Regions from separate parts of the Delftia lacustris genome, predicted to be linked through region 1. Evidence: riboswitches for the same ligand, from Rfam matches in the RefSeq annotation. Region 1 holds a riboswitch; the other holds the start of a gene.
What was found. A riboswitch is a leader RNA that binds a small molecule or an ion and turns the genes downstream of it on or off. The one in region 1 is predicted to bind glycine.
Positions count from the first base shown of each region.

Region 1 (15,761 bases):
ACGTTCCCGACGACGGATGCGGACTCCCTCATCGAGCAGGCGTCCCAGATACGCAGGGCTTCGCGCCGGCTGATGACCCTGGTGGACACCTGCCTGATCAACGACCGGCTGGACGCGGGCGCGTTCCGGCTGCAACTGGAGCAGACGCCATTGGATGAACTCCTGGAGGAGTCTGCAGAGCTCGTCGGCTGGTCCCGGCGGCATCGCCTGAAACTGGATCTGGAACAAGGCCCGCAGCAATGGCAATGCGACCCTGTCCTGGTGCGCATCGCCATCTCCAACCTTGTCGGCAACGCCATCAAATATGCCAAGGCGGGCGACATCACCCTGGCCGCCCGCTGCGATGCGTCCGGTGACCTGCTGATTTCCGTCAGCGACCAGGGACCGGGCCTTGCGCCCGAAGCGGCAAGACAGGTTTTCGAGCCCTATGAACGCGCAAGCGCCACCCGGCACGTCAACGGGCATGGCCTGGGCCTGTCCGTGGTCAGGCGCATCGCCAGGCTGCACGCAGGCGACGCGTTCTTCCAGCCGGCTGCCGGAGGCGGGGCCTGCTTTGTCATCCGGCTGGGCCGGCTCCCGCCCGGCACGGCAGATGCCTGCCAGGAATGTCCGCCAGCGGCAAGGCCGGCCGCCGTGCCGCCGGGCATGCCCGCCTGACGCGGGCAAGGCCGGGGCCTTTGCCCCTGAAGCAGTGCGTGCTCGTGGCGCTCATGGGGCCGCCGCTGCACGGGCCGTCCCGCCCTGCACCACCAGCAGCACGCCACCCAGGATCAAGGCCACGCCGGCCAGGCGCGTCGCATTGACCGGCCGTGCGCCCAGGCCCATCAGGCCGAAGTGGTCCACCAGCACCGAGACCACGATCTGCCCCGCCACCACGCAAACCAGGAAGCCGCCTGCGCCCAGCTTGGGTGTAACGGCCGCCGCACTGGCCACATAGATGGCACCCAGCACGCCGCCTATCCATAGCCACCATGGCCCCGCTGCCGCCTGGGCCATGGCCGGAGCGGGCGCGCGCAGCACCCACAGTGCAGGCACCACGACCATGACGCTCACGGCCAGCGAGACCAGCGCGCCCCACAGCGGGTGGCCCAGCAGACGGCCCACCAGAGCATTGCTGGCGGCCTGGAATGGCAGGATGGCCCCCGCCAGCAGCGCCAGGGCCACGGGAGCAAGGGCGGTGAATGTGCTTTTACCTGTCATGCGGCAAGACCTTTCTTCTTCTGTCAATCGATGCCTGCATGCTCTCGCATCCAGCACGTTGATGGAAATCGTTTGTGTGCACGGTCTATATTCATGGCATGGATGAACTGCGCCGTATCGACCTCAACCTGCTGCTGGCCCTGCACGCCCTGCTGGCCGAAAAACATGTGACGCGTGCGGCCCTGCGTCTGCACAAGAGCCAGCCGGCCATGAGCCATTCGCTGGCGCAGCTGCGCGAACATCTGGGCGACCCGTTGCTGGTGCGGCGCGGCGGCCGCATGGCGCTGACGGCACGCGCACAAGGCCTGGTGCAACCGCTGGCGGATGCGCTGGGCAGCCTCAACGGCTTGCTGGCACAGGCGGAGTTCGACCCGGCCCACGCACGCGGACGGCTGCGGCTGGCGCTGTCGGACTACGCATCGCGCATCGTGCTCCCGCCGCTGATGCGGCATCTGCGCCAGCACGCACCCGGGCTGGACCTGGCCATCAGCCAGTCCACGCGCGAGGTGATGCTGGCCCAGCTGGCCGATGGCGAACTGGACCTGGCCCTGGGGCCCTTCCCCGACGCACCCGACCTGCCCGAAGGCATCGAGGTGCAGGATCTGTTCCAGGAACAGTTCGTGAGCGTGGCCGACCAGGCCGTGCTGCCGGCACGCGGCGGGCTGTCACTGCCGGACTGGCTGCAGCGCCCGCACGTCATGCTGGCCATGCGGCCCGACGCCAGCGAGGAGATCGAACGGGCGCTGGCCGCCCAAGGCCTGAGCCGCCGCGTGGTGCTGGCCCTGCCCCACTGGAGCGCGGCGCTGGAGGTGCTGGCAGGCACCGACCTCGTGCTGACCGTGGGCAGCCGCGCCATTGGTGACCTGCGCCGCCACAAAACGCTGCGCCGTTTCGCTCCGCCGCTGGAGCTGCCCGAGTTCGCCTACCAGCAGGCCTGGCATGTGCGCAAGCAGGGGGATGCCATGCATCGGTGGCTGCGCAACTCGATGGCGCAGTGCTGTGCTGCGCAGGGGCAAACACAGGAGTGAGAGCAGGAGCAAGTGCAGGAGTAAGCGCAGGCCGCAGCCTCAGGCCGTCACCCCCACCCTCAGCAACTGCTTCTGTATCTTCCCGCTGGCCGTCTTGGGCAGGGCCTCGCGGAAGTGGTAGCGGCGCGGGCGCTTGTAGGCGGCCAGGCGGTCGCCGTGGACCAGGAAGGCGTCCAGCGCCTCGGCCGTGGGTGTGGCGCCCGGCTTGGCAACCACGTGGGCGGCGACGATCTGGCCCCAGCGCTCGTCGGCCTCGCCGATGACGGCGACCTCGAGCACGTCGGCGTGTTCGACCAGCGCGTCTTCCACCTCACGCGGATAGACGTTCTCGGCACCCGAATTGATCATGTAGTCGATGCGGTCGCGGATCCAGAGATAGCCGTCGTCGTCGATGTGGCCCAGGTCGCCCGTGTGGTACCAGCCGTGCGCCAGGGCGCGGGTGTTGGCGTCGGGGCGGTTGAGGTAGCCGGCCATCATGCAGGGGCCGCGCACCAGGATCTCGCCCACCTCGCCGGGCAGGCAGGCCTCGGCCGGGTCGGTGGGGGCGTTGTCTTCGCGCAGGCGGGCCACGATGAGGTCATGGCCCATGGAGGGCAGCCCGGCCGAGCCCGCGTGCGAGAGTTGCTCGCGCGGCAGGAGGATGGACATGCAGGGCCCCATCTCGGTGGTGCCGTAGACCTGGACCAGGTCGCTGCCGACCTTGCGTGTCCATTCGCGGATCAGGTGCGGCGCCATGGAGGCGCCGCCGTACTCCACCAGCCGCAGCGCGGGCGCCTGCTCAGGCGAGGCAATGGGGTCGGCCAGCAGCATGGTGACCATGGTGGGCGCCGCGAAGAAGAAGCTCACGCGCTCTTCGCGGATCAGGCGCCAGGCCTCGGTCACGTCGAAGCGGCGCAGCAGCACCTGGGTGGCACCGGCCTGCAGGCGCGGCAAAAAGCTGGTGTGCAGCTCGGCCGTGTGGTTGAGCGGCGCCATGGCCAGGCCCACGTCGTCGCGCGTGAACTGCATGGTCTGGTGCATGAGGGCGTTGTGCGCCAGCTTGCTGCGGTGCGTATGCAGCACGCCCTTGGGCCGGCCCGTGGTGCCGCTGGTGTACATGAGGATGCAGGGGTCGCTCTCGCGCACATGGGCCTGGGGCGGCGCGCTGCTGCGGCCACTGGCCAGGGCGGACAGGCGCTGCGTGGCCCAGGCCGGCAGCGGGTCGGCCGGGGCATCGTCGGCAAAGATCCAGTGCTCGATGCCCGTGCCAGTGCCGCCACCTTCGGCCTTGAGCAGGGCCTGGGCGCGTGCGGCCACCTCGCCGCCCTCGTGCTCGAACACAAGGGCGCGCGCTGCGCCGTCCTTGAGGATGAAGGCCAGCTCCTGCGCCGCCAGCCGGTAGTTGATGGGATTGAAGATGGCGCCCAGGCGCGCGGCCGCCAGCATGGTGAAGACAAAGGCCGGCGTGTTGTAGAGAAAGGCCGCGACCACGTCGCCATGGCCTATGCCCAGCTCGGCCAGGCCGTGGGCGTGGCGGTTGACTTCGGCATCGAGCTGGGCGTAGGTCCAGGCGCGGCGCTCGCCGCCCTCCCACGCGACCAGGGCTTCCTTGTTCGGCAGGTAACGTGCCGGCCAGGCCAATGTGTCTCCCAGCGTCTGCTGCATGTGCGCTTCTTCCTTCTCGCTCACGAGATTTCATATATCGATGCACCTCAATGTAGGAGATTTTTTAGACAGTTATGCAATTTGCAAATGCATCCATGCAGGCAAGCGCATGGAGTTGCAGTCGGCCCGCGGAAATCCCGAAGCCGCGCGGACGCTGGCCGCAGCTAGAATGCGCCGGTCAGGAGAGAGTGCCCGCCCGGCCGCAATGGTCACAGGCAGCGGCACCGCCGAAGGCGCAGGGTTTCCCGAACGCTCAGGCAAAAGGACTGGCACCGCCTGCCGCCACGGCCGCAGGCGTTCCTAGCTGGAGAGAGATGCAGGGCACGGCGGTGTGCCCCATCCACCGAAGGAGCAAGCCCCACGCATGGAAGGTGCGGGTGAATCTCTCAGGTAAAGCGGACAGCAGGGCAGCACATCCCGGAGGACCGGGATGGCGTTATGCCTTGTTCCTTGCCTGAAAGAGAGCCCTCCTTGTCCGCTGCCTCCACCACCGATCTGCTCAAGACCCCGCTGTTCGACCTGCACCAGGAACTGGGCGCGCGCATGGTGCCGTTTGCCGGCTACTCCATGCCCGTGCAATACCCGCAGGGGCTGATGGCCGAGCATCTGCACACGCGCGAGGCGGCAGGCCTGTTCGATGTCTCGCACATGGGCCAGATCAGCGTGCGCGGTGCCGACGCCGGGGCCGCGCTGGAGTCGCTGATGCCCATGGACGTGCTGGGCCTGGGCGAACACCGCCAGCGCTACGGCCTGCTGCTCAACGACGCGGGCGGCATTCTGGACGACCTGATGTTCGTGCGCCGCGAGGACGACCTGTTCCTGATCGTCAACGGCGCCTGCAAGCACGAAGACCTGGCGCACATCCAGGCCCGCATCGGCCAGCGCTGCGGAATCGAGCCCCAGTTCGACCGGGGCCTGCTGGCGCTGCAGGGCCCGCAGGCCGCAGCCGCCATGGAGCGCCTGCTGCCGGATACGGCCGGCCTGGTGTTCATGACAGGCGGCCACTTCGACTGGGAGGGGGCCGAGCTGTACATCACGCGCAGCGGCTACACCGGCGAGGACGGCTTCGAGATCTCCTTGCCCGCCAGCCACGCCGAGGCCTTTGCCCGTGCCCTGCTGGCCCAGCCCGAAGTCAGGCCCGTGGGCCTGGGCGCGCGCAATTCGCTGCGCCTGGAAGCCGGCCTGTGCCTGTACGGCAACGATCTGGACACGACCACCACCCCGGCCGAGGCCGCCCTGAACTGGGCCGTGCAGAAGGTCCGCCGCGCAGGTGGCGAGCGCGAAGGCGGCTTTCCCGGCGCAGCCACCGTGCTGGCCCAGCTGCAGTCGCCCGAGCTGCTCACGCGCAAGCGCGTGGGCCTGGTGGCCCTGGAGCGCGTGCCCGTGCGCGAAGGCACGGAACTGCTGGATGCCAGCGGCCGCAAGGTCGGCCAGGTCACCAGCGGCCTGCTGTCGCCCACGCTGAACCAGCCCGTGGCACTGGCCTATGTGGAGCCGGGCAGCGCCGCCATCGGCACCACGCTGCAGGCCATGGTGCGCGGCAAGGCCGTGCCCATGCAGGTGCAGGCCACGCCCTTCGTGGCGCCCCGCTATCACCGCGGTTGAGGACAGCCTGCGCGCTTGGCGTGGATCGAGTTCGGCGGATTCGTTTTTCCTGCCATCGCATGCCGCTACAGTGCGCACTGACCTTTCTCAAACCGCCTTTCACAGGTTTTTTCAGTTTCTATCGGAGCAAGCCATGAGCATCCAGTATTCCAAGGACCACGAGTGGATCAACGCCGCCAACCCTGACGCGGCCATCGTCGGCATCACCCTCCACGCGCAGGACGCGCTGGGCGACGTGGTGTTCGTCGACCTGCCCGCCGTGGGCACCAGCTTCAACCAGGGCGATGTGGCCGGCGTGGTCGAGTCCGTCAAGGCCGCCGCCGATGTCTACATGCCCGTCAGCGGCGAGATCGTCGAAGTCAACGAGGCCCTGCGCGACGACCCCTCCCTGGCCAACAGCGACCCGCTGGGCGAAGGCTGGTTCTTCAAGGTCAAGCTCAGCGACGCAGGCCAGCTGGCCGCGCTGCTTGACGAAGCCGCCTACACGGCCTTTGCCCAGAGCAACTGACGCCACTTTCCGGCCAGGACGGGCGCCAGGGCCCGCCCTGGCGCTTTTCAGCTTTTGAGACAGGTCCCTCCATGCTGATGTCCTCCACCCAGCCCCTTGCCGCCCTCGAGAACGCCACCGAATTCGTGGCCCGCCATATCGGCATCGCGCCCGAAGACGATGCCCACATGCTCAGCGCCATCGGCGCGGCATCGCGCGATGCGCTGATCGACGCCATCGTCCCGCCCTCCATCCGGCGCCACCAGCCCATGGCGCTGCCGCCAGCGGCCACCGAGGCCCAGGCGCTGGCCGAACTCAAGGCGCTGGCAGGCCGCAACCAGTTGCTCAAAAGCTTCATCGGCCAGGGCTACTACGGCACGCACACGCCCGGCGTCATCCTGCGCAACATTCTCGAGAACCCCGCCTGGTACACGGCCTACACGCCCTACCAGGCCGAGATCTCGCAAGGCCGCATGGAGGCCCTGGTCAACTTCCAGACCATGGTCTGCGACCTGACGGCCATGCCGATTGCCAACGCCTCCATGCTGGACGAGGCCACGGCGGCCGCCGAGGCCATGACGCTGGCCAAGCGCTCCGTCAAAAGCAAGAGCAACCGTTTCGTGGTGGCCGGCGATGCCCACCCCCAGACCATCGAGGTGATACAGACGCGCGCCGCGCCGCTGGGCATCGAGGTGCTGCTGGCCAACTCGCTGGAGGAATGGAACCAGCTGATGGAGGGCGACTACTTCGCCGTGCTGGCCCAGTACCCTGCCACCAGCGGCCGCATCGACGATCTGCGCGCCGACGTGGACAAGGCCCATGGCAAGCAGGCCGCCTTCATCGTGGCCACCGACCTGCTGGCGCTGACCCTGATCACGCCGCCCGGCGAATGGGGTGCCGACATCGTGGTGGGCACCACCCAGCGCTTTGGCATGCCCATGGGCGCCGGCGGCCCGCACGCCGCCTTCATGGCCTGCCGCGACGAGTTCAAGCGCTCCCTGCCCGGCCGCCTGGTCGGCGTGAGCGTGGACGTGCACGGCAAGCCCGCCTACCGCCTGGCACTGCAGACGCGCGAGCAGCACATCCGCCGCGAAAAGGCCACCTCCAACATTTGCACGGCCCAGGTGCTGCCCGCCGTGGTGGCCAGCATGTACGCCGTCTACCACGGCCCCGAGGGCCTGGAGCGCATCGCCCGCCGCGTGGCCTCGTACACGGCCATCCTGGCGCGCGGCCTGGCCGAGCTGGGCGCGCCGCTGCGCGAGGCGCCCAGCTTCGACACGCTGAGCCTGCACACGGGCGCGGCCACCCAGGCCATCGTGGAGCGTGCCGTGTCCCTGGGCGCCAACCTGCGCGTGTATTTCAAGGAATACCTGTGCATCTCGCTGGACGAGACCACCACGCGCGCCGATGTCGAGCTGCTGTGGAAGATCTTCGCCCGGGACGGCCAGGCCCTGCCCAGCTTCACCGCCTTCGAAAAGGGCGTGGAGCCGCTGATTCCCGACGGACTGCGCCGCAGCAGCGCCTTCCTCACGCACCCGGTGTTCAACACCCACCGCTCCGAGACCGCCATGCTGCGCTACATCCGCCAGCTGTCGGACAAGGACCTGGCGCTGGACCGCAGCATGATCCCGCTGGGCTCCTGCACCATGAAGCTCAACGCCACCAGCGAGATGATTCCCATCACCTGGCCCGAATTCGCCCAGGTGCACCCCTTTGCCCCGGCCGACCAGCAGCAGGGCTATGCGGAACTGGACAAGCAGCTGCGCGACTGGCTATGCCAGGCCACGGGCTACGCCGGCATCAGCCTGCAGCCCAATGCCGGCAGCCAGGGCGAGTACGCGGGCCTGCTGGCCATCAAGGGCTGGCATGCGAGCCGGGGCCAGTCGCACCGCAACGTCTGCCTGATTCCCAGCAGCGCCCACGGCACCAACCCCGCCAGCGCGCAGATGGTGGGCATGCAGGTGGTGGTCACCGCCTGCGACGCCAACGGCAACGTCGACATGGCGGACCTGGCGGCCAAGTGCGAGCAGCACAGTGCCAACCTGGCCTGCATCATGATCACCTACCCCAGCACGCACGGCGTGTTTGAGACCCAGGTCAAGGAGCTGTGCAAGCTGGTGCATGACCACGGCGGCCGCGTCTACGTGGACGGCGCCAACATGAACGCCCTGGTGGGCCTGGCCGCGCCGGGCAGCTTCGGCGGCGATGTCAGCCACCTGAACCTGCACAAGACCTTCTGCATCCCGCACGGCGGCGGCGGCCCGGGCGTGGGCCCGGTCTGCGTGGTCGAGGATCTCGTGCCCTTCCTGCCCGGCCATGCCACCACGGGCCTTGCGGGAGGCACGGGTGCCATCAGTGCCGCGCCGCTGGGCAATGCGGCCGTGCTGCCCATCAGCTGGATGTACATCCGCATGATGGGCGCCCAGGGCCTGACCCTGGCCACCGAGACCGCCATCCTCAGCGCCAACTACATCAGCGCCCGGCTGCGCGACCACTACCCCACGCTGTACGCGGGCGAGCACGGCCATGTGGCGCACGAGTGCATCCTGGACCTGCGCCCGTTCAAGGAAAGCACGGGCGTCATGGCCGAGGACGTGGCCAAGCGCCTGATCGACTACGGCTTCCATGCGCCCACGCTGTCCTTCCCCGTGCCCAACACGCTGATGGTGGAGCCCACCGAAAGCGAAAGCCTGTACGAGCTGGACCGCTTCGTGGACGCCATGATCGCCATCCGCGAGGAAATCCGCGCCATCGAGCAGGGCCGCCTGCCCCAGGACGACAACCCGCTCAAGAACGCGCCGCACACGGCCGAGACCCTGCTGGCTTCGGAATGGACCCACCCGTACAGCCGCGAGGCCGCCTCCTACCCCGTGGCTGCCCTGCGCCAGTCCAAGTACTGGTGTCCCGTGGGCCGGGTGGACAACGTCTACGGCGACCGCAACCTCTACTGCAGCTGCATCCCGGTCGACGCTTACCTGAGCTGAAGCACCTGCCACCCAAAGGGGCGCTTGTGGCGCCCCGGCCGGCGCGCGTACACTGCGGCCCTGCCCGCGCCGGGCCCCGGTCCATCTGCCGGACGCCAGGCGCGGGCAACCAGGATTTGTGCGGCAGATGCCGCTTTCCCCAGCGCCAGCACGCGATGAGCAGCCAAGACCCTTCCGACCAGCCTCGCGACGACGAGCACCTGCCCCTGCATGCCTTGCTGGCGCCCGGCGCCGACCTGCCCCCCGTCGAACGTTTCCCCTCCTTCCAGCCCGAAGACGATCCGCTGCAGGCCCTGGTCGCCGAGCTGCGCAACTACCAGCGCGAGCTGGAGATCCAGAACCGCGTGCTGGACTACAGCCAGGCCGTGGCCGAAAGCGCCTCCGAGCGCTTCGAAGCCCTGTTTGCCAGCATTCCCCTGCCCCTGCTGGTGGTGGACGAGCACGACATGGTGGTGCAGGCCAACGCCATGGCGCACAGCGCCTTCCAGCCCACCGAGCATGACCGGCTGCTGGTCAATTTCGCGCCCTTCGTGCACCCTGACGACGCCGAGCGCGTGCGCGAGACCTTCGTTGCGGCACGCGAGCTGGGCCGCACCGAGGCCCACGAGGTCTGCTTCGACATCACCGAGCAGCACCAGCTGCGCGCCGACCTGCATGTGGCCTGCATCGCCATCCCGCAGCAAAGCGGCCCGCCCATTGCGCAGTACCTGTGCGCCGTGGTCGACCAGGGTCCGCTGCTGGCCGAGCGCCTGGCGCTGCAGCAGCGCAACCACCAGCTGTTCCTGAGCGAGCGGCGGCTCGAATCGGTCATCAACTCGGCCCTGGACGCCATCATCTGCCTGGACCACGAGCAGCGCATCACCGTCTTCAATCCCACGGCTGCCGCCCTGTTTCTGTGTCCGCCGCACGACGCGCTGGGCAGTCCGCTGGAGCGTTTCCTGCCCGATGCGGCCCAGGCCCTGTCCTTTGCGCCGCTGACCACGCAGGCCGTGCTGGGCGAGATGACGGCACGCACGGCCAGCGGCCGCGAAATCCCGGTCGAGGTCAGCGTCTCCTTCGAGCACCACAGCGGCGGCGAGACCACCACCGTGTTCGCGCGCGACCTCACCAGCCGCAAGAAGGCCGAGGCCCAGCGCAACGAGCTGGAAGACCAGCTGCGCGAATCGCACAAGATGCAGGCCCTGGGCACCATGGCCGGCGGCATTGCCCACGACTTCAACAACATCGTGGGCGCCATCCTGGGCAATGTGGAGCTGGCCAAGGCCGACTGCGGCGGCAATGCCGCAGCCATCGAAAGCCTGCAGGAGATCGAAAAGGCCGGCCGCCGCGCGCGCGATCTGGTGCGCCAGATCCTGACGTTCAGCCGCAATGAACCGCCGCAGCGCAAGCCTGTGCAGGCGCGCGAGGTCATGGGCGACACGGCGCGGCTGCTGCGCGTGACCCTGCCGCCCGCCGTGGAGCTGCAGGTGCACGTGCCGCCGCAGATGCCGCCCATGCTGGCCGACGCCATGCAGGTGGAGCAGGCCCTGTTCAACCTGTGCACCAATGCCATGCACGCCCTGGGCGAGCGGCGCGGCCTGATCCAGATGGATGCCGACCTGGTGCGCCCGGACCAGCGCCTGTGCGAACGCCTGGGCCTGCCGCCCGTCAGCTATGTGGCGCTGTCGGTGCAGGACAACGGCCCCGGCATGGACGCACGCACGCTGCAGCGCATCTTCGAGCCCTTCTTCACCACCAAGCCCGTGGGCCAGGGAACGGGCCTGGGCCTGCCCGTGGTACACGGTGTCATGCGCAACCACGGCGGCGCCGTGGACGTGTACAGCATCCCCGGCCAGGGCAGCCGCTTCACGCTGTACTTTCCTCCGGCCGACCCCCTGACGCCGGCCGACTCTGCACCGGCCGAGCCCCTCGCCGCCCAGGCGCTGCCCAGCGCACCCGAGCCCCTGGCGGCCGCGGAAACCCCGACCGGCCCGCAGTTCGCCCTGCTGCCCGACCCGCAGGCCGCGCAGCAGCATGTGATGTACGTGGACGATGACCAGGCCCTGGTCTTTCTGGTGCAGCGCCTGCTGCGCCGGCGCGGCTACCAGGTCAGCGGCTTCACCGATCCGCACGAGGCCATCGAGGCGCTGCGCGCCGCGCCCCAGGACTGCGACCTGCTGGTCACCGACTACAACATGCCCGGCTACAGCGGCATCGACCTGGTGCATGAGGCCCTGTCCATCCAGCCGCAGCTGCCCATCGCGCTGGCCTCGGGCTACATCACCACCGAGATCGAGCAGGCCGCATTGGCTGCAGGCGCCAGGGCCCTGGTCCACAAGCCCAACGACGTGGAAGAGCTGTGCGCCACGGTGCACAGGCTGCTGAATGAGCGGGGAACGGCTTGACCCCTGAGCAACGCGATGGCGGCGCCAGTGCAGGTGACGGCGCAGGCGTCATCTGCCTGCACGAAGATGCCGAACTGCTGGTGCTGGACAAGCCCAGCGGCCTGCTGTGCGTGCCCGGGCGCGGCCCAGACAAGCAGGACTGCCTGAGCGCCCGCGCCCTGCAGCGCTGGCCCGATGCGCTGGTCGTGCACCGGCTGGACCAGGCCACCTCGGGCCTGGTGATCATGGCGCGCAGCCTGGCCAGCCAGCGCCTGCTGAGCGAGGCCTTTGCGCAGCGCCGCGTGCACAAGCGCTATGTGGCCGTGGTGGCAGGCAGCCCCACCGCGCGGCAAGCCGGCGCATGGCAGAGCATCGACCTGCCGATTGCAGCCGACTGGGAGCGGCGCCCGCTGCGCATCATCGATGCCGTGCAGGGCAAGCCCAGCCAGACCCTGTGGCGCGCCCTGCCAGGCGCGCAAGCCACCGAAGTCCGGGACGCAATCACCACGCGGGTGCAGCTGCAGCCCGTGACGGGGCGCACCCACCAGCTGCGCGTGCACATGGCCGCGCTGGGCCATCCCATCCTGGGCGATGCGCTCTATGCCGATGCCGCCGTGCAGGCGCTGTCGCCGCGCCTGCTGCTGCATGCGCAGCTGCTGGAGCTGGCGCATCCCCTGTCTGGCGAGACGCTGCGTTTCGAATCCGCCGCGCCGTTCTGATCCATCGCAGGAACACGCAAATCATCGCCACCGCGTACGTTGCTGCAATGCAACATTCAGCGTACGTGTTTCCCCTTCTTGCAGTTGGTCATATTGACTTCATGAAGCACCGTCAGGGTGCATCGTCGGCATCAGCCGTTTTCTTCGGCCAAAACAGCCCCCGCCCGACGGCGCAGGCCGCGATGGGAGCCTTAGCGAAAAGCCTGTTGCCGCGCCAGCCCCGGGATACCCTGTTGCCATTGGTAACCAGGCGATTAACCTGTGCTTCTTTGCGCGGCTAGCCCCTACAGGAGCCACCGCGTTTTTCAGAACGCTTTACCCAAAGTTGAAGGAAGTACTCATGAGCATTCCGTTCCGCATGCACACCGTCGTCGCCGCCCTGGGTTTGGCTGGCGCCGCCCTGTTCTCCACAGCGCATGCGCAAATCAAGATCGCCATGGTGGTTCCCACCACCGGCCCGCTGACGCAGTACGGCGACATGGTCAAGGAAGGCGTGAACACCGCCGTGGAAATGGCCAATGCGGCCGGCGGCGTCAACGGCAAGAAGATCGAGCTGGTGTCCGTCGATGACGCCTGCGAACCCAAGCAAGGTCCCGTGGCCGCCAACCGCGTGGTCAACGCCAAGATCGGCTACGTGATCGGCCCCGTCTGCTCGGGCGCATCGATTGCCGCAGCCCCGATCTACAACAACGAAGGCGTGGTCGTGGTGACCCCCTCGGCGACGTCCCCCGCCCTGACCGACGGCAAGAACTACCACTTCATCTTCCGCACCATCGGCCGCGATGACCAGCAGGGCCCGGCCGCCGCCAAGTTCATCCTGGAAAAGGCCAAGCCCAAGAAGGTTGCCGTGCTGCACGACAAGCAGTCGTATGGCCAGGGCATTGCATCCTCCGTGCGCGACGACCTGAAGAAGGCCGGCGTGGAAGTGGCCCTGTTCGAAGGCATCAACGCCGGCGACAGCGACTACTCCGCCGTCATCACCAAGCTCAAGAGCGCCGGCGTGGACTTCATCTACTACGGTGGCTACCACCCCGAAATGGGCCTGCTGCTGCGCCAGGCTTCCGAGCAGGGCCTGAAGGTCCGCATGATGGGCCCCGAAGGCGTGGGCAACCCCGAAGTCAACGCCATCGCCGGCAACGCCGTCGAAGGCATGCTGGTGACCCTGCCCGCAGACTTCTCGGCCAACCCCAAGAACGCCGCCGTGGTCAAGGCCTTCAAGGACAAGAAGCGCAATCCTTCGGGCGCCTTCCAACTGACCGCATTTGCCGCCACGCAAGTGCTGCTGGACAGCATCAAGGCCGTGGGCGACAGCCCCGCCAAGGTGGCTGACCACCTGCACAAGTCCAACTTCGAGACCGTTCTGGGCTCGGTGGGCTGGAACAAGCAGGGCGACCTGAAGTCCTTCGACTTCCAGGTGTTCGAATGGCACAAGGACGGCAGCAAGTCGGTCGTTGCCAAGTAATCCCCCTCCGTCTGACTGACCGGGGCACGCATTCGGCGTGTCCCGGTCGTCTGCATCCTGGCCTTTTAGGCCTTTTCCTGTTTTGGGGCGGCATTACACCATGTCAGAACTCTTACCTCAGCTGATACAGCAGCTGTTCAACGGACTGTCCCTGGGCGCCATCTATGCCCTGATCGCCATCGGCTACACGATGGTCTACGGCATCATCGGGATGATCAACTTCGCCCACGGCGACATCTACATGATCGGGGCCTACATCGGCCTGGTCACGCTGTCGGCCATAGGCACGCAAAGCGGCCTGCCGGTGTGGGCCATCATCGGCCTGATGCTGGTGGTCTCGGTCTTCGTCACCGGCGTCTATGGCCTGGTGGTGGAGCAGGTGGCCTACAAGCCGCTGCGCCGCAGTCCCCGCCTGGTGGCCCTGATCTCGGCCATCGGCATGTCCATCTTCCTGCAGAACTGGGTGGCCCTGGGCCAGGGTGCGCGCGACATGGCCGTGCCCTCGCTGCTGCCGGGCGCGCTGCGCTTCGGTGCCGAAGGCGGCTTCGAGATCTATGTGCCCTACTCGCGCATCCTGATCATCGTGGTGGCCATCGTGCTCATGGTGCTGCTGACGCTGTACATCCGCCACTCGCGCATGGGCCGCGCCTCGCGCGCCTGCGCCCAGGACATGCACATGGCCAGCCTGCTGGGCATCGACACCAACCGCGTGATCTCGTTCACCTTCGTGCTGGGCGCCATGCTGGCGGCCGTGGGCGGGGTGCTGATCGCGCTGGCCGTGGGCAAGCTCAACCCGTTCATCGGCTTTCTGGCCGGCATCAAGGCCTTCACGGCCGCGGTGCTGGGCGGCATCGGCTCCATCCCCGGCGCCATGCTTGGCGGCGTGCTGCTGGGCGTGGCCGAAACCTTTGCGGCAGCCTACATCTCGTCCGAGTACAAGGACATCGTGGCCTTCGGCCTGCTGGTGCTGATCCTGCTGTTCCGCCCCACGGGCCTGCTGGGCAAACCTGAAGTGGAGAAGGTCTGATGAAAACCAAACCCACTTTGAACCTGCGCGACGCCCTGATCGCCACGGTGATGACGGCCGTGGTCGTCACGCCCATCTTCGGCCTGCACCTGGAACGCGCCGGCACCCGCACCATCATCAACCCCGACTGGACGGTGGTGGCCTGGGCCTGCGCCCTGGTCTTCCTGGTGCAGCTGCTGCGCCCGCTGATCGCGGCGAAGATGCCCAAGGTCTCGCTGCCCTCGCTGCCGCAGGCGCGCCCCAGCCACCGCAACGGCCTGATGCTGGCGGCCCTGCTGATCGCCGTGTCCTGGCCCTTCTTTGCGGGCCGCAACGCGGTGGACATCGCCACGCTGGCCATGATCTACGTGATGCTGGGCCTGGGCCTGAACATCGTCGTGGGCTTTGCCGGCCTGCTGGACCTGGGCTTCGTGGGCTTCTACGCCGTGGGCGCCTACACCTATGCGCTGCTCTTCCACTGGGCCGGCTGGTCCTTCTGGGAAGCGCTGCCGCTGGCCGGTGCCGCTGCCGCGATGTTCGGCTTCGTGCTGGGCTTTCCGGTGCTGCGGCTGCGCGGTGACTACCTGGCCATCGTGACCCTGGGCTTTGGCGAGATCATCCGCCTGCTGCTGGTCAACCTGACCAGCATCACGGGCGGGCCGGACGGCATCTCCAGCATCCCCAAGCCCACGGTGCTGGGCCTGGAGATGACGCGCACCCCCTCCACCGAGGGCGGCACGACGTTCCACCAGTTCCTGGGGCTGGAGTTCAGCTCGCTGCACATGGTGATCTTCCTGTACCTGATGGCACTGCTGCTGGCCGTGGTCACGCTGTGGATCTCCAACCGCCTGGTGCGCATGCCCATAGGCCGCGCCTGGGAGGCACTGCGCGAGGACGAGATCGCCTGCCGCTCCCTGGGCCTGAACCCCATGAAGATCAAGCTGTCGGCCTTCACGCTGGGCGCCATGTTCGCCGGCTTCGGCGGCGCCTTCTTCGCGGCGCGCCAAGGCATCGTCAACCCCGAGTCCTTCACCTTCATCGAGTCGGCGCTGATCCTGTCCATCGTGGTGCTGGGCGGCATGGGCTCGCAGCTGGGCGTGATCATCGCGGCCATCTTGCTGACGGTGCTGCCCGAGCTGGCGCGCGAGTTCTCCGAGTACCGCATGCTGATCTTCGGCCTGGTGATGGTGCTGATGATGGTCTGGCGCCCGCAGGGCCTGCTGCCCATGCGCCGTCGCCATGTGGAGGTACGCTCATGAGGCA
Region 1 is NZ_CP141274.1:2,794,326-2,810,086, reverse strand. It holds gene U6958_RS14195 (sensor histidine kinase) at 1-657, shown strand, start outside; gene U6958_RS14190 (DMT family transporter) at 709-1,200, opposite strand; gene U6958_RS14185 (LysR family transcriptional regulator) at 1,299-2,228, shown strand; gene U6958_RS14180 (fatty acid--CoA ligase) at 2,268-3,872, opposite strand; glycine riboswitch at 4,042-4,151, shown strand; glycine riboswitch at 4,167-4,285, shown strand; gene gcvT (glycine cleavage system aminomethyltransferase GcvT) at 4,311-5,477, shown strand; gene gcvH (glycine cleavage system protein GcvH) at 5,611-5,985, shown strand; gene gcvP (aminomethyl-transferring glycine dehydrogenase) at 6,057-8,948, shown strand; gene U6958_RS14160 (PAS domain-containing sensor histidine kinase) at 9,104-11,332, shown strand; gene U6958_RS14155 (RluA family pseudouridine synthase) at 11,329-12,030, shown strand; gene U6958_RS14150 (branched-chain amino acid ABC transporter substrate-binding protein) at 12,371-13,492, shown strand; gene livH (high-affinity branched-chain amino acid ABC transporter permease LivH) at 13,593-14,519, shown strand; gene U6958_RS14140 (high-affinity branched-chain amino acid ABC transporter permease LivM) at 14,519-15,757, shown strand.

Region 2 (15,761 bases), 2.2 Mb from region 1:
GCTGCCGCCGCAGTTCGCGGCGCCCGACGGCGATCGTGCGCCAGCGCTGGCGCAGCACACCGTCATGCTGCGCGAGAGCCGGCGCTTCGGCGGCCCCATCGGCCAGCTGGCACACGCCGTGAATGCCGGTGAGGCGGTGAAGGCCCAGGCCCTGCTCGATGCCGGCACGCAAGCCGGCGCCGGTTCCGAGCTGTGGGAACGCCATGGCGGCGGCGTGCACGCCGTGACCGAACTGGCCGTGCACGGGCGCGGCGGTCTTGCCAGCTATGCCCTCTATGCCCAGGCGCTGCAGGGCCGGCCGGATGCGGCCGGCGCCGACGAGGCAGCGCACCGCGCCTGGGTGGTCGCTGTGCTGCAGGCCTTCGAGCGCTTCCGGCTGCTGTGCGCCGTGCGCGAGGGCGATTGGGGCGTGTCCGGCCTCAACCGCGCGGTGGAGCAGGCCCTGGATGCGCAGGGCGTGATCCGCCGGGGCGGCGAATGGTATGCGGGCCGTCCCGTCATGGTCACGCGCAACGACGCGCAGCTGGGCGTGTTCAACGGCGACATCGGCATTGCGCTGCCGGGAGCGCACCAGGGGCAGCCAGGGCAACTGCTGCGCGTCTACTTCCTGCAGGGCGACGAATTGCGCTCGGTCGGCGTCAGCCGCATGGCCCATGTGGAGACCGCCTTCGCCATGACGGTGCACAAAAGCCAGGGCTCGGAGTTCGAGCACACCGCCCTGGTGCTGCCCTCGCGCGGCGGCAGCGTGCTGGGGCGCGAGCTGGTCTACACCGGCATCACGCGCGCCCGCCAGGCCTTCTCGCTGTTCTCCGAGGTGCCGGGCCTGCTGGCCTCGGCCGTTGGCAGCCCCACGCAGCGCGCCAGCGGGCTGCTGCGCTGGCTGCAGGAGTGAGTGAAGGCCCCGCGCCTCAGGCCGGGGTCTTGTCGCTGGCGTAGCGGGCCATCATCAGCGCCGTATTGGTCTTGCGGTCGGCATTGACCTGCTGCACCGTGGGCCGCTCGGCCATGCGTGCCAGGTACTCGCGCACGGGCAGGTCGGCCAGAACGTCGCGCCCGCCAACGATCTTGCTGGCCGCGCTGACCAGGGGCAGGTGGACGATGGCGCAGCAGTCGGCCAGCGTGAAGCTGTCGCCCGCCACAAAGGGGGAGAAACGCGCGAGTTTGGCGAAGGCCGCCACGTTCTTGTCGAGCTGGGCCAGCGTGCGCTCCCGGGTGGAGTCGCTGACCTGGCCGCCGAAGAAAGCCTGCGGGTAGAGGATGCGCGCCACCAGCTCCAGGTGCAGGTCCAGGTACACGCACAGCTCGCGCACCTTGGCGGCCTCGAAGGCGTCGGCCGGCAGCAGGGCCGGCGAGGGCGACAGCGTCTCCACGTACTCGACCATGGCGGCCGACTCGCACAGGCCCCGGCCGTCGTCGATGCGCAGGTAGGGCACCTTGCCCAGCGGAGAAAGCGCCATGTCGGTCTCTCCCAGCCAGGCCAGTTCCTCGTTGAAGGGCAGCTGCTTTTCCAGCAGGGCCAGCTTGACCTTGTTGTAGTAGTTGCTGGCCGCGAATCCGCACAGGGTGAGCATGGGTGTCTCCTAGGGTGTTGGTGAGGGCTGGGGGATGCGCCTGCGATGGTAGGGGCGGGCAGGGCCTGGCGGGGTCACGGACATGACGTCCTGGGGCAGACCCCTAGAATGGCGCCATGCCGCTTCGCCTGCCCTCCACCTTGGCTGCCTGCGCCCGCTGGGCGCTGGGCCTGTGGCTGTGCGTGGCGCTGGCATCGGCGTTTGCGCCGCTGGCGCGCGCCTCGGGCTGGGAGCGCCTGTGCTCGGCCGCTGGCGAATCGGTCTGGGTGCCCTCGCCAGCCGGTCAGGACAATGCCCTGGCCGGCAGCCACGGCATCGACTGCCCGCTGTGCCTGCCCCCGCTGGCGCCGCCGCCCGCCCGGTGCAGTGCGGCCCCGGCACCGCTGGTGGCAGATGCGCAGCCACGGGCGCACCCGGCCTCCGTCCACAGCGTGGCCATGCCGGCCCTGCCCCAGGCCCGCGCCCCGCCCCGGTGACTCCCGGATTCACTCCCGCTTCCTTCGCTTGGCCAACCCTTTTTGCAAGGCACGAAGACCGTGCCGCAATGCATTGAAATTTCTGGAGAAACCGTGATGACACTGCGTCAATGGACCACCCCTTTCCTGATCGCCGCCTCCCTGTCCATGGGCCTGGCCCATGCCCATGCCGATGCGGCCCATGTCAAGGCCGACGCCGCCTGGGCGCGTGCCAGCGTGCCGGGCCAGCAGGCCACGGGCGCCTTCATGCGCCTGACGGCCGAGGAGCCGCTGCGCCTGGTGGGCGTGGAGTCGCCCGCCGCCGGCGTGGCCGAGGTGCATGAAATGAAGATGGAAGGCGATGTGATGCGCATGCGCGCCATCGACGGCCTGGACCTGCCCAAGGGCGTGGCCGTGGATCTGAAGCCCGGCGGCTACCACGTCATGCTGCAGCAGCTCAAGAGCCCGCTGCTCAAGGACAGCCAGGTACCCATCACCCTGGTGTTCAAGGACGCCAAGGGCGAGACCTCGCGCCTGAGCCTGCAGGTCCCCGTGCGCGCCATGGCGCCCGGCGCAGGTGCGGCATCGGCTGCGCAGGGCGGTGCGCATGGCGGACACGGCGGACATGCCGGCCACTCCCACTGAGCTTTTTGTCATCCACCGGGTTTGTGCGCAGCGGGCCGTGCATGACTTGCGATGGACTTGGCGTGTGCCTGGGTTAAGCTGAGCGCATGGCCGGTGTGCTTCACCGGCATGTTCTTCCAACCCAGTCCTAGCGAGTGCTGCCATGAGTGATGCGTCCTCCTTCGGTTTCGGCAAGTTCATCCCCGGTTTCGACTTCCTGCAGGGCCTGGCCCAGAGTGCAGGATCGGCCACCGCCCGGCCCCTGGGGCGCCTGCCCGAATGGGTGGCGCCCACGGTGAGCATCGAAGAGGTGGACAAGCGCATCACCGAACTCAAGGCCGTGCAGTTCTGGCTCGACCAGAACGGCAAGGCGCTGGCCGCCACCATCCAGGCCCTGGAAGTGCAGCGCATGACGCTGTCCACCTTGCAGGGCATGAACGTCAGCATGGGCGAGCTGGCGCAGGCCTTCCAGTTCCCTGCAGCCGCAACCGCCGCAGCCACCGCCGCGGCCAAGGGCGCCGCCAGCGCGGGGCAGGGCGACCTTTCGGACTGGCCCATGTCCTCGGCCGCCAACCGGGCGAGCAAGAAGGAAAAGCCGCAGCCCGAGCCCGCACAGGCCGCTGCCGCGCCGCCTGCAGCCCCCGAGGCGGCCAAGGCCGCCGACAGACCCGCAGCCGCGGAGACTGCGGCGCCCAAGGACGAGTCCGCCCAGGCCGCCGCCATGGGCCAGGCCATGCAGTGGTGGGGCGCGTTGACCCAGCAATTCCAGCAGATCGCCGCCAAGGCCATGGCCGAGCCCATGGCCCCGGAGGCCGTGGCGGCCGTGGCGGCCGCACAGCGCGCCACCGGCATGGCCGGGGACCTGGCCAAGGCCACCATGGACCGCATGGCGGCACAGGCCAGCGCCTTTGCTGCGCAGGCGGGCAAGGCGGCGGCGGTCTCCCCTGCCAAGGCGCCGTCCGCAAAGCCGGCGGCCAAGGCTGCGGTGCAGGCCGAAGCCCCCAGGACCGCTGCCAAGGCTCCCGCCAAAGCGGCTGCCAGGAAAACCGCTGCAAAGGCTGGAGCCAAGGCGCCGGCCGCCAGCAAGCCGGCAGCCAAGAGCCGGCCGGCGCGTTGACCGATCGGGCCGGACCCATGGATGCGCAAGGCCCCAGCCACCCGCAAGCCGGGTGCTGGCAGGGCTAGAAAGAAGGTTGGTATGTCGTTGTTTCCTGTAGGCCATGCCAGCCATTCCGACTGGCGCGCCGCGGCCGACGCGGTGCTGCAGCAGCTGCGCTTGCAGATGGCCGGGCCCGGCCACGCGCAGCGGCCCCGTCTGGGACTGGTGTACCTGTCCCATGCGCATGCCGCCCACGCACGGCCGCTGCTGCAGCATCTGGCCAGGGCCCTGCCCCATGTGGCGGACTGGGCCGGCTGCTCGGCCGGCGGCGTTCTGGCCATGTCGCATGAGTACCTTTCAGGAACCGCGCTCGCGGTGATGCTGCTGGATGTACCGGCCGCCCACTACCGCCTGTATTCGGGCCTGGCGCCCCTGCATGCGCCTGGCGGCGAGGCCGGCTTCACGGCCCATTCGGCCCTGGTCCATGCCGCAGGCGGCCAGCCCGAGCTGGCCGAGCTGCTGTACGAGCTGTCCGAGCGCACCGAGTCCGGCCTGCTGTTCGGCGGCGTGGGCGATGACGGGGAAGATGGCGTGGAGGGCGTGCAGATCGCCTGCCGCACCGAGGATCTGCATGCGCAGCATGCGGACGCGCGCGGCATTTTTCGTGGTGGCTTTTCAGGCGTGGCCTTCGGTGCCGGCGTGCCCTGCATCACGGGCATGGCCCAGGGCTGCGTGCCGCTGGGCGAGGGGCTGGAGATCACCGAGGCGCGCGGGGCCCTGGTCACCGGGCTCGATGGCGATCCGGCCCTGCAGCGCCTGCTGCAACTGCTGGGCGTGGAGCTGGAAGGCAGCGACTGGCAGCCCGCGCTGACCACGGTCCGCACCACGCTGGCGGCCATTGCGCCGCCGGGCCGGGGCCTGGCCCACGGCGTGCTGACCGAAGAGGCCCAGGTGCTGACCCTGGTTGGCCTGGACCCGCTGCGCCAGGGCGTCGCCCTGTCATCGGCCGTGGAGGCCGGGCATTCGGTGATCTTCTGCCGCCGCCAGGCCCAGGTCGCGCGCCAGGAACTGCTGCAACTGGGCGCTGCGCTGCGCGATGCGGCGGAGCCCGAGGAGGCGGCGCCCGAAGGCGAGGCACAGCCCCGCATCCGTGGCGCCATCTACATCAGTTGCCGGGGCCGCGGCGGCGGCCTGTTCGGCGGCCCCGATGCCGAACTGCGCACCCTGCGCCACGCACTGGGCGATGTGCCATTGATCGGCTTCGTCGCCGAAGCCGAGATCATGGACGCCCGCCTGCACCGCTTCGCCGGGGTGTTGACGGTGTTCACTGCCTAGGCGTCGTACACGCCGTACACGCCGTCCGCACCTCAGACCGCGCGCGGGCGCACCGTGCCTGCGCTGCGATCCGGGTCCATGGCTACGGCTCCCAGAAAATCGAAATCCACGGCTGGCTGCCTGCCGCTGACCAGGTCGGCCAGCGCCATGCCGGAGCCGCAGGCATGGGTCCAGCCCAGCGTGCCGTGGCCGGTGTTCAGGAACAGGTTGGCGATGGGCGAGCGTCCGATCAGCGGCACATTGCTGGGCGTGGCGGGGCGCAGGCCGCTCCAGAACTGGGCGCGCCCGGTATCGCCGGCGCCGGGGAACAGCTGCTGCACGCGCCGCACGATGGCCTCGCAACGCACGGGGTCCAGGTTGCGGTCGTAGCCGTTGAACTCGGCCGTGCCCGCAATGCGCAGGCGGTCGCCTTGCGCGCCCGTGTAGCGCGAGAACACCAGCTTGAACTCGTCGTCCGTGAGGCTGACCTGGTAGGCCTTGGCGGGGTCCAGCACCGGCAGGGTCACGGAGTAGCCCTTGGCCGGGTAGATGGGCAGGCGCAACCCCAGCGGCTGGGCCAGCAGCGGGCTGAACGAGCCCATGGCCAGCACATAGGCGTCGCCCTGGATGCGTTCATAGCGGCCATCGGCATTGGTCACCTCCACATGGTCGATATGGCGGCTGGCGCCCGCACCCGTGGTGCGCAGCGCCGTCACGTGGTGGCTCTGGCGGAACTGCACGCCCGTGGCGGCGGCGATGCGCGCCAGCTCGCGTGTGAAGAGGTTGGCGTCGCCTGATTCATCCTCGGCCGTATAGGTGGCGCCCGCTATCTGCCCGCGCACATGGGCCAGGGCCGGCTCCAGGCGCACGGCTTCGTCGGCATCGATCAGGCGGCGGTCGCAGCCCAGGGCCTGCATCTGCTCGGTGGGCTTGAGCGCGCCCTCGAACTCGCGGGCGTTCGTATAGAAGTGCAGGATGCCCTGCGTGCGCTGCTCGTACTGGATGCCGGTGTCGGCACGCAGCTGCTGCAGGGCCTCGCGGCTGTAGGTGCCCAGGCGAACGATCTGCTGGATGTTGTGGCGCGTGCGCGCGGGCGTGCAGTTGCGCAGGAAGGACAGGCCCCAGAGCCACTGGCGCATGTCGGCGCGCAGGCGGAAGAGCAGGGGGGCGTCCTGCCGGCCCAGCCAGCCCAGCAACTTCAGCGGTGCGCCGGGGTTGGCCCAGGGCTCCGCGTGGCTGACCGAGATCTGCCCGCCGTTGGCGAAGCTGGTTTCGGCGCCGGGCGCGGCCTGGCGGTCGATGACGGTCACTTCATGACCGAGGGATTGCAGATAGTAGGCCGACGTGGTGCCGATCAGGCCGGCTCCGAGAACGATGACGCGCATGACGATGCCCTTTCAAAGGCATGTGCCGGGTCACGCGAAAGCTGGCTGCTATGGTCTGGATAGCAGGCAGCCGGCGTCCGTCGTGACGCAGCTGCCGCTCCCCCTGTCCTTGGTACCTGAGAGATTCACCGCCGTCCATGGGAACGGGGCTTGCTCCTTCGGTGCGCCGCACATTGCGTGCGGCGGCTCTCCAGACGGCATGTTGTGTTTGCAGTACGGAACCTGAGCGTGTATGGGAGTTTGCGCCTTCGGTGAGGCTCGGCACCGTGGCGCCCGCCTGCTCTCCTGCAGGGGCGATTCTATGGGGCTTGCGCAGCCAGCTCCAGTCGTATTGGGGATACCACCAGTTACCTGTATGTGGTGTGGCTGATTCAGGGTATTCCCTAGATCGCTCAAGCGCCTCCCTCGTAGCGCTGGTACGAGTCTCTGGCTTCATGTAAAAAAACTATTGAAATAGAAAAAAACATGATTTAGCCTATCGATATGTGCAGTGGTTTGTCAGTGCATGTTCTGGTCGATTGGACCTGCATGGGTTAACCATGGGTTGTATATATGTCTGATAGGCGACTTACCGTTGCACAGGTGCGGGTCCATGGAAACTGGTCCGTCACTGAAAAAATACAAGCACGGTGAATATGGTTTGTCGAGGGAGGAATGTTTTGCGTCGCAAACCCGACTGAAGGTGTGTCCGCTCAATGGGCAGTGGAGCAGCGCGCAAGCGTTGATGGAAATCCGCCTTTTTTTGATTGACGCGCAGGATCTGCGCGAAAAATTTTGCTTCCAAACTCACCGGCTGCAAGGTGAGTTGTGGGCTCGTGATTCAAATAGAACTATTCGAGGTACGGCGATGCAAATGCGCTGGGTACAACTGATGGCCATTGCCATTGGGAAAATCATTTTCCTGTCATATCTCCTTGAGAAAACGGGGAATATCATGCATGCTCTCAATCGCCTGCCTGGTTCGGCATTTTTTCGCAAGTGGCGTGCAGCGAAGTGCCTTTTCTCTTTGCTGCTGCTTTCATGCGCGGGTATCTCATCCACGGCACTGGCGGCGACCATCGTCTTCACGGTCACCGACAACAGCGACGCTCCCAATGCCAATGCAACGACACCAACCACCTGTGTCAGCACGCTGGGGGGCACCTTTGCTGGCGCATGTACGCTGCGAGCGGCCATTCAGGCAGCCAACTACACGCTGCAAACGCTGGATCCGAGTGCCGATGTTTCCATCGTCTTTGCGCCGACACTGACCACGTCGGTACGAACCATACAGAGCGGGACATCCAAGGATGCGGCGGGAAACCTCCATCCGTATGTCGACAATCAGACGGTTTACGTGCGCTGTGCCAATACATTCTCCAGCGGAGTCCAGTCCGGCGCCGTGACGGGGGCCACCAATGCCTGTGGTCAAAGCCAGATGATCAGCGGCGGCGATACGGGCACCACCACTGGTGCCGGTGGTGCCTGGTACTGGCTCAAAGGCACCGTGCCAGCCGGCACGGGCTCGTTGACCATCGATTTCGGGGGAGTCATACAAGTCCAGAACTGGGCGGACTCCCCCTGGGAAACTTTTTATCTTGGTGGGAAGAACATCACGCTCACCAATTCGCCCAACATGACCTGTGGCGAAGCGGTATTCGTCGTTGGCTCCCCGGCGAACAATATCACCATTGATCGCGTCGGCTTGGTGAATGTGGCGCCAACCCCTGCGGGAGAGGGGACGCCGTTCAACTGCGAGCTGTACGCGGAGATTCATCAAGGCGCACAAAACGTATTCTTTACCAATAGCACGATCAATTCCGCGATATGGAATGGAAATTACGGCAATAACAAGGGCTCGGCTATTTCCGTTGCCGCAAGCAACGGTGCAGGCACGGTTTCCAACATTGTTGTCGATAATTTCACGGTAACGAATCTGCCCAACCCTATCGGGGGAATGCAGCTCGAGCAGTTCTTCCAGGTCATGTCGAACATGACCGTCAACGGATTGACGATCAAAGATTCGAATATCGCACTGAGCCCGACTGGTGGAAATGCGCCCAGGGCCGTGGTGTCGGTTGATGGAACGATCAACCTGGGCAATGGAATTGGTCTTGCCGTGACGGGTAATACCTTCTCGCTGCCTATCGCCGCCTATACCGCTTCATCGCCAATGCATGTGTCGGCACCAACGGTGAATACGGCAGCCTCAGGCACGACGCAGGTAGTGACGGTGACCGATAACAATTTCACTGGCGGCGGGGACGGGTTGAATATTAGTGGGACGGGTACGGCACCAGGGTTGATTGGCAACAACAAGATGACAAGCCAGTCGAGAAGTGCCATTCGTATCACTACGCATGATTTCTTCAAGATTTCTCAGAACACGCTGTTTTCCGTGCCTGTGGCTGCAAACTCAGGTATCAGTTTGCTGACGACGGCCAATGGACAAACCGGATGGACCCCGACCCTTGGCGTTGGCGCCAGTGACACCGCCGCCTGCACCTGGACATTCAATATCACGGCAAATGCCAATGCGAGCGAGCCGGCACCGTATACGGTGGAAGCCTTTTGGTCGCCGACCGGCGCGGGCGCCAACGACGCACAGGTCTATCTGGGCTCAGGGAGCATGGCCGGAGCCTCGGGAACGCTGACCGTTCCTTCGTATCTCAGCGGCCAGGTGCGGGTCACAGTGACGGACAGCAATTCCGGTGGAGCCCAGACCTCGCAGCTTTCAACGGCTGCAAGCGTCACCGGTTTTCCCTGTGCCCTGAAATCCGGCGTTCTGGCGACGACCAACAATCAACCTGTCGGCAGCAGCGACTTGCTGGAGGTCTACATTGTTGACGGCCAAGGCAATGCCTGGACGGGGGGCAGTGACACCGTTACCTTCGCAGCGCCGCCTGCAGGTGTCACGTTCAATGGCAGCTCCGCCGCAGTCAGCTGCACGACCGACTCCAGCGGAAAGTGCGCGTCTCCCATCAATGCCAGCAGCAGTGTCGCCGGAACATTCACCACACCCGTGACCTTGTCGTCGTCAGTCGCTGGTGCCACGTTCTCCAATCTTCCATTGGGTGGAAGCCCGGTATCTGGCGCAGTGACTTATCAGCCTTCGCCGGTTGCTTACAGCTTCACCGGGCTGCCGGCCAGCACGAGCGGGTCTGAAATCGCCGCGAGTCCGCCATCGATTGCGGCCAATGGCGTCTCCACCAGCACCTTGGCCGTGCAGTTGAAGGATGCGTTAGGTAACCTTGTCACCACCTGTACCGATACGGTGGCCTTCACCCTCAATGCGGGGACGCAAGGCGTCCCTGCCGTCAGCGTCACGGGCTGCAGTGCCGGCATGTACACGGGGACGGTGACATCGCCGGTGCTGGTCGGCAGCGGCACCTTCGGGTTCACCATCAACGGGGCTGCGGCTGTTGCCACCGCAACGGTCTCCTATGCGGCCGCAACGCCGAGCACGAGTGCATCGACGATAGTCGCCACTCCGGCATCGATCGTGGCCAACGGCAGCTCCACCGGCGTGCTGCGCGTGCAACTGGTCGATGCCAGCAGCAATCCGATCAACACGTGCACGAACACGGTGGCGTTCACCCTGAACGGCGGAACGCAGGGAACGCCCAATGTGGGCGCGGCCTCGTGTACCGCCGGCATCTATACGGGCACCGTCACATCGCCCACGGCCGTCGGCAGCGGGATCTTCGGATTCACCATCAACGGCTCTGCCGCAGTTGCTACGGCTTCAGTGAGCTACACGGCGGGTCCGCCAAGTACCAGCGCCTCGACCATCGTTGCGAGTCCGACCTCGATCATTGCCAATGGCACTGCAACCAGCACATTGACGGCGCAGCTCAAGGATGCGTCAGGCAATTCGATTGCAACCTGTGCCAATACGGTGGCCTTCACGCTGAACGGCGGAACACAGGGCTCGCCTGCGGTCGGCGCGGGGGCGTGCAGCGCAGGGGTGTACACGGCAACCGTCACGGCACCTACCGCAGTCGGCAGCGGCACCTTTGGTTTCACCATCAATAGCTCGGCCGCCACGGCTACGGCTGCGGTGAACTACACGGCCGGCTCGCCCAGCAATGGCGCGAATGGAAACCTGATCAGTGCCAGTCCGCTCAGCGTTGTCGCAGACAACACGGCCACGAGTTCGATCAGCGTGACCCTGCGCGATGCCAATGGCAATCCCGCCACGGATACGGTGGCGCACACGATTGTCTTCACCAAAACGGGCGTGGGCACGACCACGCCGGCCGCACCCACATGCACGATCGCGGCCAACGCCAATCCGGCCACCTGCTCCGTGACGGTGAAATCGGCCACGGTCGGCACCGCAAGTTTCACGGCAACGGACAATGGAGAGGCCGTGAGCAATGGCAGTCCGGTATCGGTCAACTTCATTGCCGGGCCGCCCAGCAATACAGCCAGTGGCAATCTGCTCAGTGCCACACCGCTCTCGGTGATGGCCGACGGTACGAGCACCGGCACGGTGACCGTCGCACTGCAGGACGCCAATGGCAATGCAACGGTCGATACGGTCGCCCACACCATCGGCTTTGTCCATACCGGCGCCGGCACGCCTTCGGCAACTTCCTGCACGATTGCGGCCAATGCGAATCCAGCGCGCTGCTCCATCACGGTGACATCCACCGTCGCGGGTGCGGCGAGCTTCACAGCCACGGACAACAACGGCACCACCACCCAGAGCGTGGCCAATGGCAGTCCGGCCGTGATCAACTTCACGGCCAATGCCGCCGACCCCGCCAGGTCGGGGGTGCGTACCGTCAGCAGTCCGGCCACGGCCAATGGCTCGGCGACGGATGTGCTTGAAGCGTTTGTGGGAGATGTCAACGGCAATCCGGTGGCCGGAAGCGTTGTCACGTTCTCTCCCACCGCAAACATCACCTTCAGCGGTACCTGCACCACCAATGCGGCCGGTACTTGCCAGGTCACCGCCAGGACAACCGTCGCGGGCTCCTACACTTCCGGCGCAAGCATCGCGGGGGGCGCATTGAGCGGCAGCGGCATCAGCTCCGGCGGCAATACGTACGGCGCTACGGCTGCCTATGTCTTTACGGCAGGTGCCGTCGATCCCGCCAATTCGACCATGTCGGTCGATGCGAACAACCAGGCAGCTGGCGGCGGCCAGGACGTCGTTTCCGTGGTCACCAAGGATGCGTTCGGCAATCCAGTCACCGGCGTTGCCGTGAACTTCAGCGTGACGCCTGCCGGAGCGGCGCCTGCCACCGCCAGTTGCACGACTGCCGGTGTGGCGGCGACCTGCTCGGTGTCGTTCACCAGCGTGACCGCATCGACTTACTCGGCTGCCGCCACGGTGGGTGCAACTGCCATCGGCAACAGCCCGCAATCGATGGCCTTTGTCGCCGGCAATGCCTCGGCAAGCAATTCGGGCCTGCGTGTCGTGAGCGACAACGCGGCGGCAAATGGCACGGCAACCGATGTGGTGGAAGCATATGTGCGCGATGCCGGTGGCAACCCCAAGGGCGGCGAGGTCGTCACCTTTGCCGGTACCCCCGGCGTGAAGCTGAACGGTGGCGCGGACGGCGCGTCAGCCACTTGCACCACTGGAACAAGCGGCGCAACTCTGGGCATCTGCTCGATCACTGCCACCAGCACAGCGAGTGGTACCTACACCATCGCCACCAGCATTCCTGCAGGAACCCTGGGTGGCACGTTCACCGTGGGAGCAAACGCGTATTCGCCAAGCGCCGCACAAATTCATTTTGTGAGCGTGGTGAACCTTAGTGTCACCAAGGCCAACCCTGGCAGCCTGACTGTGGGCACGCCCTTCAACTATGCGTTCTCCGTGTCCAATGCCGCCAGTGCCTTCGGTCCTGCCAACAGCGTGACCATCAAGGACCTGGTGCCGGCAGGCATCAGCATCACGGGCGTGCCGACTGGTGCAAACGTGGCCAGTGCGACCTGCACGCCCAATACCTTCCCGTTTGCGGGTAACGGCAGTTCCGTGCTGACGTGTACGGTGAGCTTCACCACACCGGTGGCGGCTGGCAGCAGCACCAGCTTCAACCTGCCAGCTGTGCCGACGGCGGTGGGCTCGAGCACGAACACGGCTTCCTATGATCCGTCCGGTGGTACCAGCCCGGTCAATCCGACGGCAGGTTGCACGACGGACTGCTCGTCGACGCCCGCCACCCCAGTCAACCCTGGTTCGCCCACGCTGACGGTCAGCAAGGCCAACCCCGGCAGCCTGGCTGTGGGGACTGCGTTCAACTACGCCTTCACGGTAGCGAATGCGGCTGGAGCGTTCGGTCCCGCCACCAGCGTGACCATCAAGGACCTGGTGCCTGCGGGTATCAGCATCACGGGCGTGCCGACTGGCGCAAACGTGGCCAGTGCAACCTGCACACCCAACGCCTTCCCGTTTGCGGGCAATGGCAGCGCCGTCCTGACGTGTACGGTGAACTTCACGACCTCGGTCGCAGCCGGTGGCAGCACCAGCTTCAACCTGCCGGCTGTTCCGACGGCTGTGGGTTCGAGCACCAACACGGCCTCCTACGATCCGTCGGGCGGCATCAGCCCGGTCAATCCGACGGCAGGGTGCACAACAGACTGCGCGTCGACACCCACCACTCCTGTCACGCCTGGTTCGCCTGCACTGACGGTCAGCAAGGCCAACCCGGGCAGCCTGGCCCTGGGTACGCCCTTCAACTACGCCTTCACGGTGAATAACGCCGCCGGTGCCTTCGGCCCCGCAACCAGCGTGACTATCAAGGACTTGGTGCCTGCGGGGATCAGCATCACGGGTGTGCCGACCGGTGCGAACGTGGCCAGTGCGACCTGCGCGCCCAACACCTTCCCGTTTGCGGGCAATGGCAGCGCCGTCCTGACGTGTACGGTGAACTTCACGACCTCGGTCGCAGCCGGTGCCAGCACCAGCTTCAACCTGCCGGCTGTGCCGACGGCTGTGGGTTCGAGCACCAACACGGCCTCCTACGATCCGTCGGGCGGCATCAGCCCCGTCAATCCGACGGCAGGGTGTACGACAGACTGCGCTTCCACACCGGTAACTCCGGTCACGCCAGGCGTGCCTGCGTTGACGGTCACCAAGGCCAATCCCGGCAGCCTGGCTGTGGGCACGCCGTTCAACTACGCGTTCTCCGTGTCCAATGCGGCCAGTGCCTTTGGTCCCGCCACCAGCGTGACCATCAAGGATCTGGTGCCCGCAGGCATCAGCATCACGGGCGTGCCGAGCGGCGCGAACGTGGCCAGTGCGACCTGCACGCCCAACACCTTCCCCTTCGTGGGCAATGGCAGCTCCGTGCTGACTTGTACGGTGAGCTTCACCACGCCGGTGGCGGCCGGTGGCACCACCAGCTTCAATCTGCCGGCTGTGCCGACGGCGGTGGGCTCGAGCACGAACACGGCTTCCTACGATCCGTCCGGCGGCATCAGCCCCGTCAATCCGACAGCCGGTTGCACGACAGACTGCGCTTCCACACCGGTGACTCCAGTCACGCCTGGTACGCCTGCGTTGACGGTCACCAAGGCCAATCCCGGCAGCCTGGCTGTGGGGACTGCGTTCAACTACGCCTTCACGGTAGCGAATGCGGCTGGTGCCTTCGGCCCCGCCAGCAGCGTGACCATCAAGGACCTGGTGCCGGCAGGCATCAGCATCACGGGCGTGCCGAGCGGCGCGAACGTGGCCAGTGCGACCTGCACGCCCAATACCTTCCCCTTCGTGGGCAATGGCACGGCGATCCTGTCTTGCACGGTGAGCTTCACCACGCCGGTGGCGGCCGGTGGCACCACCAGCTTCAATCTGCCGGCTGTGCCGACGGCGGTGGGTTCGAGCACCAACACGGCCTCCTACGATCCGTCGGGCGGCATCAGCCCCGTCAATCCGACGGCAGGGTGCACGACAGACTGCGCTTCCACACCTGTGACTCCGGTGACGCCAGGCACGCCTGCGCTGACGGTCACGAAGGCCAATCCCGGCAGCCTGGCTGTGGGGACTGCGTTCAACTACGCGTTCTCCGTGTCCAACGCTGCCAGTGCCTTCGGCCCCGCCACCAGCGTGACCATCAAGGATCTGGTGCCGGCAGGCATCAGCATCACGGGTGTGCCGACTGGTGCCAATGTGGCCAGCGCGACCTGCACGCCCAACACCTTCCCCTTCGTGGGCAATGGCACGGCGATCCAGTCTTGCACGGTGAGCTTCACCACGCCGGTGGCGGCCGGTGGCACCACCAGCTTCAATCTGCCGGCTGTGCCGACGGCGGTGGGTTCGAGCACCAACACGGCCTCCTACGATCCGTCGGGCGGCATCAGCCCCGTCAATCCGACGGCAGGGTGCACGACAGACTGCGCTTCCACACCTGTGACTCCGGTGACGCCAGGCACGCCTGCGCTGACGGTCACGAAGGCCAATCCCGGCAGCCTGGCTGTGGGGACTGCGTTCAACTACGCGTTCTCCGTGTCCAACGCTGCCAGTGCCTTCGGCCCCGCCACCAGCGTGACCATCAAGGATCTGGTGCCCGCAGGCATCAGCATCACGGGCGTGCCGAGCGGCGCGAACGTGGCCAGTGCGACCTGCACGCCCAACACCTTCCCCTTCGTGGGCAATGGCAGCTCCGTGCTGACTTGTACGGTGAGCTTCACCACGCCGGTGGCGGCCGGTGGCACCACCAGCTTCAATCTGCCGGCTGTGCCGACGGCGGTGGGCTCGAGCACGAACACGGCTTCCTACGATCCGTCCGGCGGCATCAGCCCCGTCAATCCGACAGCCGGTTGCACGACAGACTGCGCTTCCACACCGGTGACTCCAGTCACGCCTGGTACGCCTGCGTTGACGGTCACCAAGGCCAATCCCGGCAGCCTGGCTGTGGGGACTGCGTTCAACTACGCCTTCACGGTAGCGAATGCGGCTGGTGCCTTCGGCCCCGCCAGCAGCGTGACCATCAAGGACCTGGTGCCGGCAGGCATCAGCATCACGGGCGTGCCGACCGGTGCGAATGTGGCCAGTGCGACCTGCACGCCCAATACCTTCCCGTTTGCGGGCAATGGCAGCTCCGTGCTGACGTGCACGGTGAACTTCACTGCGGCAGTGGCGGCCGGTGGCAGCACCAGCTTCAACCTGCCAGCTGTTCCGACGGCGGTGGGCTCGAGCACGAACACGGCCTCCTACGATCCGTCGGGCGGCATCAGCCCGGTCAATCCGACGGCAGGTTGCACTGTGAACTGTGCATCGACACCAGCAACGCCGGTCACTCCCAGCACGCAGGTACCGGTGGCTCCGACGCTGACGGTTTCGCCGACTACGGTGGGAGGTTATCCGCAGATATCCGGC
Region 2 is NZ_CP141274.1:618,177-633,937, forward strand. It holds gene recD (exodeoxyribonuclease V subunit alpha) at 1-892, shown strand, start outside; gene U6958_RS04355 (glutathione S-transferase family protein) at 909-1,571, opposite strand; gene U6958_RS04360 (hypothetical protein) at 1,688-2,047, shown strand; gene U6958_RS04365 (copper chaperone PCu(A)C) at 2,144-2,671, shown strand; gene U6958_RS04370 (PhaM family polyhydroxyalkanoate granule multifunctional regulatory protein) at 2,814-3,767, shown strand; gene U6958_RS04375 (FIST N-terminal domain-containing protein) at 3,849-5,084, shown strand; gene U6958_RS04380 (D-amino acid dehydrogenase) at 5,117-6,448, opposite strand; glycine riboswitch at 6,542-6,652, opposite strand; gene U6958_RS04385 (invasin domain 3-containing protein) at 7,041-15,761, shown strand, end outside.
Region 2: another riboswitch for glycine. It lies ahead of U6958_RS04380 (D-amino acid dehydrogenase); the one in region 1 lies ahead of gcvT (glycine cleavage system aminomethyltransferase GcvT).